DNA from 2 places in the Paenibacillus sp. CFBP13512 genome. Region 1 is predicted to be linked to the other one. Evidence: predicted binding sites of a transcription regulator. Region 1 holds the regulator's gene; the other holds the start of a gene.
The links. The regulator LexA, encoded in region 1, represses DNA repair genes until DNA is damaged. The targets are predictions, from matches to a motif close to CGAACATATGTTCG.
Positions count from the first base shown of each region.

Region 1 (3,184 bases):
ACAAGCCCCAAATTTCTATAGCAAAATAGGATGCTCTGTTCTAGATCGGCCAGAGCACCCTTATTATCGTTCATTTTTCTTTTGTGGATTGAAGCTATTATATGTTCTTATTTCTGACTATTTTTGGTGTTATCCGATGATTCAGTATCTTCTACAAATTCAATTGTATCTAATTGTTGACGGAAATTACTGCGAATATTATTCAAATAAACAGCACGTAATTCATCACGTTCTATCGTTTCTTCTGCTGTAAGACCTGAACTTTTCTTTTTACGAGCTAATTCATTGATGCGTGTAATCAGTGTATCGATATCCATAATTAACCTCCATGTGATCGGTGTGCTTTTTGCCCCACTAACTTTGACATGTAAAAAAAAGCTTGTCAAGATCTATAGATCTCAACAAACTTTGACGATATTGATCGTTCGATCACAATATTCCTAACCGGATGACATTATCCCATACACAAACTACCTGCGATACATGTATCCATAAGTCATGTATATTTAAGTTCAGTATAGTGTATTAATCGTAAGGAATAACCAACACATCTCCTGCTTGGATTTCGCTTGAATCCAATTGATTCTCACTACGAATCTGAGCAATATAATCTCGCGTATCTGTCTGTACAGATTTGTATTCTTTCGCAATACTCCATAGACTGTCTCCTGCATGTACCACTACTTTTTGTGTAGGGCCTTCTACCTTGTCTGCAACTACGAAATTATGAATGACTCCACCGTATAACAATACGCCTGCAAAAACAAAACATACCATCAAACGTCCGCCTGATTTCCATTTTACTTTTTGCGCTGTGCTTTGGATAAGATGAAGTGTTTTTTGACGTAACGTCTTTTTGCCTTTTGGTTGAATCGGCTTGCGGATCTTCTGTACGGTAGGTACGTAAGTCCACTCATCCACAACTACATCTTTGTCCGCCCGTGTAGCATGAATAGCTTCTTGTTGTGCTTGCTTTTCCGAATAACCTGTTGATGTATGATGTATATCTGATCCTGATGTATCAATCTGTTGTTCATCCTCTTCAGACTGATTGTGGATGCTACGATATGTAGTATATTTTAACATTTTCATCACGCTCCAAACATTTGTTCTTGTTTTCTCAAATTCACTATAACACGAACATATGTTTTACTCAATAGTTTTTTACGAACTTTCGTTCGTGTTTTTTATCGCAACTTTTGGACTATAGATAATGCTATTTAGATGATGAATAGACTACGAAAATAAGCAAATAACAAATAAATATACAAATTTTAGAACTTATGTTTGTACGAACGGTAGTTCTATGTTATAATTTTGCCAAACGTTACTAGCATTGGGGTTGATAAGGTATGTCAAAAGTTTCAAGTCGCCAACAGGCCATTTTGGAATTTATCCGAAATGAAGTCAAACTTAAAGGTTACCCGCCATCTGTACGTGAAATTGGTGAAGCTGTAGGTCTTGCTTCTAGTTCTACTGTACATGGTCATCTGGATCGTTTGGAGAAAAAAGGACTGATTCGACGCGACCCGACCAAACCTCGTGCCATCGAGTTGTTGGGTCAAGAAGAGTCTGAAAGTAATATTCTTTTCGCTCAAACGGTATCTCGTGTTCCTATTATTGGAAAAGTAACCGCCGGTGTTCCGATTACAGCTACAGAACATATTGAAGATTACTTCCCTCTACCACAGAATTTTACAGGTGAAGGACAAGTATTTATGCTTTCTGTAGTTGGAGACAGTATGATTGAAGCAGGAATTTATAATGGTGATTACGTGATCGTACGTCAACAACAAACCGCTGATAATGGCGATATTGTTGTCGCTATGACAGAAGACGATGAAGCAACGGTCAAAACTTTTTATAAAGAAAAAGACCATATTCGTCTACAACCTGAAAATCCTATGTATCAGCCACTACGTCTGACGCATGTTACGATTTTGGGTAAAGTTGTAGGTTTGTTCCGTAATCTGCACTAAATCATATGTATCATAAGAAAAGACCACTATCTTAATCGATAGTGGTCTTTTTTGTAGTTTATTACTATTACATATTTATTGTATATATTTCCATAGAGCTGTTTTAATAACATCTTCAGCTTCGATCTCACTAAAAGGAACATCTACTTCTTTTCCATTCTGCTCCATTTTATACATCCACACAGGATGATCGATTGGATTTAAATATAATGATTCTACAGCAAGTTGAGGTTTTCCTGGATTGTGTGAGCAACTATATTCTATATAAGCTTCTCCATGATAGTGCTCAGTCAGATTTTTTTTAACAGCATTGATCGTAATAACAACGAGAGCGATTGTAATGACTAATTGAGTTCCATCTTTTTTTTGAACACTACAATCTTCTTTGAAATTTTCTTGGATCTCTTCTAAAATCGTAGAAAACTTCATCCATAAATCTTCGCAGTGTTCTAAAAAATGTTCGTGGATTTCTAAAGAATAGGTATGAGCTTTTTCCTTCTCTACTTTCTCTTCTCGCGCACGTATTGCCGCAGACTCAATCCAACCCATAACCTCACCTCTCTCATAAGTTAAATTACCCTTTCATCATAACCTAATCTGAGAGAATGAATACCTTTTATTTCCTCTTACTATTATATTTTTTCAACTAATATCTTGTTCTACCTTATCCAAAAAGCTTAGTATCCATTAATTTAGCTAATAATGCTTTGAAATCTTTACTTTCTGCTTTTTCTGCTAATTGAGATTCTAATATATTGAATTTTTCTGCTACAAAATAAGCATTCAAAAATACGCTCAGATGATCTTTGGCAATCGCTTCTGCATTCTCTTTATCTGATGAATAACTTGAAATCACAGTGTATGCAAATTTTTGGGGATCAATTTTCATTTTGGATTTCATTGTGTATTCTCCTTTCTGAATGTTTATTAAGCTTTATTAAGCCATACACGCATTTCGCCTATTTGTCGGTTCGCCCAGCAGTAATAAGGAATTAGACGTAACGCTGTAGACGTATACGTTTGAGGAGCTTTAGAAGCATATAATACATCTTCCCACTCTGGTTCTATATTTCTTTTTCGAGCTTCTACTTTAATCGTGCCTACTCCACCTAATAATTGTTCATCAAATTCATACTCATATGTCTGATCTTGCGTTAACTGAACCAAATGCAAATGCTCTCCATTATCAACCTCTTCTGCACAAT
Region 1 covers NZ_QGAD01000003.1:64,863-68,046, reverse strand. The annotation lists gene PaeCFBP13512_RS04755 (DUF896 domain-containing protein) at 108-317, opposite strand; gene yneA (cell division suppressor protein YneA) at 526-1,086, opposite strand; gene lexA (transcriptional repressor LexA) at 1,353-1,979, shown strand; gene PaeCFBP13512_RS04740 (hypothetical protein) at 2,055-2,528, opposite strand; gene PaeCFBP13512_RS04735 (hypothetical protein) at 2,644-2,880, opposite strand; gene PaeCFBP13512_RS04730 (glycoside hydrolase family 127 protein) at 2,907-3,184, opposite strand, start outside.

Region 2 (3,184 bases), on a different contig from region 1:
CAGAAAAGTTTAATGAAGCAACATTTGATTTTACTCAAGCCCTCTTTAATTTAACAACTCTCAGTAATCCTCAAACAAAAAAATTACATCCTGGTGCTCACAAAGAAGGAGCCTCTACTTTAAAACCGCCTCACACCATAAGGCAAATATATTATATGTGTACACAATATCATTACTTGGATACTTACAATGGTATTGTGATTGGCAAAATGCTCCTTTATGATGAAAGCATTAATTTGTATCCAAATGATACCGATGTGATCGGTTGGAGACTCATTGAATCTACTATTCTCGACAACGGTTATATTTATGATCCAGCTACAAAAGAAATTCATTTAGTTGCCCCGCTAGATAAAAAAAATTATCATTTTGTATTAAAGTTTAATGATGTAGACCTCTATAACCAGATGCAAAAGGAGATTTATAAGAATAAAGATAATAAAAATCTCAAAATCATTGTAGCCGGGGAATGGAGTCATTTTACTACTGAAAATAGAAATGTGGAAAACAAATTCACTGCTACTATATTAAGCAAAAAACAATTTAAAATCATGATATAATTTGGTACTTATTTATTTTTTTTAGAACTAATATCGTATAACCTAAAGAAAGCAGCATAATATCTATGAATGTTATCTTTGTAATTAAATTTCAATATAGATGAGGAATCAATATGAATGAACTAGAAGAGAAAATAAGTGAACTTTTTGATGGTATGTATACACGTTTATCAGTTGAAACATCAAATTATAAGAACAAACAACCAAAATGGGCAGGTAATGTTACATTAACTACCGGGTACAATTTAAGTATACTGGTTAGTGATTGTACTATCGAATTTTCAAAAACAGGAAACACAAGATCTGATAATTGGGTCATACGATTGGAAGTAGACATTAATCAAGACATGATTAAAGAAAAAAGAGAGACAATTATCCATAAAAAAATAAATGAATTATTTGATAGTTTCTTTCCTAACCTTAAAATAGCTGTTCTAAAGGAGAATATAGTTGAAGGAAGAGTTTGGAATGGTGATTTGTTAGATGGCATTGAGAGCTATGTGAAAGACTTGAATCAACCTTTCCCGATTCAAGTTGATCGCAAAATTCTTAATCTTAGCTCTGATATAGAGACTATTGTTGAATCCAAAAATCTTCCACCTATAACAAATAACCCCTTTTATTTTATTGATGTTATTTTTAAAACAGATGAGTATTCGTGTATTTTAACATTACCTTATTCTGACCCCTTAAACGATAAAGTTGTTGCAATAATAGTATCAACGCTTGATGATATAATCACTAGCCTTTCAGAAATAAAATATTTAATACAGTAAAGATTAAATAAATAGTTTCCATGTCTTAGCAAATGCCATCCAGCTATTAAAGTTGGATGGCATTTTGTTGTTAATTTTAACGGAGTATTGATCTGTAGGTACAATATTCTAAATAATATCTGCATCTAACGACTACATAGACAGCTTACGTTTGGTGCTAACAAAATTGAGGGTTTAACTTCTGAATTTCCCATAAATGTTATAGATTTTTGAAAATTGCGTTGGTTATATTTAAAATAGTACCTAAAAAAAATTTTTCATGCTATTATAGGAACAAATGTTCTTATAATAGGGGTGGATAGCTATGCTATTTGATTATTCTAAGCTTAAAGTACATCGAATGATCTGTGTAGACATGAAAAGTTTTTATGCCTCAGTAGAAGCTGTTGATCATCAACTTGATCCACTTCAAGCTATGATTGCCGTTGTTGGAGATCTTCAAGTTTCCAGTAGCGTAGTACTAGCTGCATCGCCTGCTCTCAAGCAACGTTATCAAATTCGGACCGGTAGTCGCTTATTTCAAATTCCTCGTACACATCATATTCACGTCTTCGAATCCCGTATGCAACGTTACCTGGATGTCTCTATGCAAATTGTTCGAATTTTAAACGAGTTTGTTCCTGCTCAGGCTATACATATCTACTCTATTGATGAAATGATAGTTTGTCTGGATTCTACAAACAATATTTATCCAACTGCATGGGAAGCTGCTGTCGATATTAAACAAACGATTCTAAACAGAACAGGAATTACAGCCTCCATCGGAATAGGTCCAAATAAATTTATCAGTAAAGTGATTTTGGATACGCAGGCAAAACATGCCGGTATTGCTGAATGTCGTTATGAGGACGTGCCGGAATTACTTTGGCCCCTACGCGTAGAAGAAGTCTGGGGCATTGGTGAAAAAATGCGTAGACAATTTAATAGAGCACGTATTTTCACTTTAAAAGACTTAGCTCATACTTCGTTAGGATGGCTGAGACGAACGTATGGTGTTATGGGTGAAGAATATTATATGCATGCTTGGGGTATTGATTTGTCTCCCGTACATCATGATCCTACCCTTGAGATCCGTAAAGGATTCTCAAGAGGGAATACTCTTGCTAGAGATTATAGTGTATCTGAAGCAAAGATTGTGATCTATGAGGCAACTGACTATTTAGCCCGTAAACTACGATCTGCACATCTAGCTGCCCATACCGTATCCTTGAGTTTACGATATAACCGTTTAGATTTACTTACGTCTTATAGTCGTTCTATAACACTCTTATCTGCCTCTGATCTGTCTAAATATCTGTATGAGAGTTGTTGCTTATTGTTGGATCAAAGTACAGTAGACGGGCGTATAAGGCATGTAGCTGTATCTGTTTCAAACTTGGTAGATGATGATGAAATTCAAATGGATTTATTTGTTCACGCTACAGATGAAAAATTACGTAGATTAGGTAAAACGATAGATACCATCCAGACGAAATTTGGTTCTGCTGCTATTCTACGAGCTTCTTCAATTAGTGAAGCAGGAACTGCTATCCAGCGATCACATAAAATAGGGGGACATTATAGTGGATGAGCTTAAAGGACGTGGAGCCAAAACATGGCGTAAGTCAATGATATTGCCTGAACATCAAGACGCGATTAATGCCTGGTATGCTTCTCAAGAAGATGTAAACAAACCTATATTAACTAGTGATCGTGTAGCGGAAATCAATCAGGCTATCCAACTTCTGCACTATAAGCAGTCGTTAGTGAAAATTAGCTATTATCACGAGCGAAGAATAGTTGATGTATCAGGAAGGATATACCAAGTTGATTCTCTACAACAACATATAGTACTTAGCAAAGATACTT
Region 2 covers NZ_QGAD01000035.1:4,686-7,869, reverse strand. The annotation lists gene PaeCFBP13512_RS22955 (hypothetical protein) at 1-560, shown strand, start outside; gene PaeCFBP13512_RS22950 (hypothetical protein) at 674-1,336, shown strand; gene PaeCFBP13512_RS22945 (Y-family DNA polymerase) at 1,641-2,906, shown strand; gene PaeCFBP13512_RS22940 (YolD-like family protein) at 2,899-3,184, shown strand, end outside.
Region 2: a site for LexA is predicted at 1,607-1,620, ahead of PaeCFBP13512_RS22945 (Y-family DNA polymerase). Genes of this name have one in related genera too.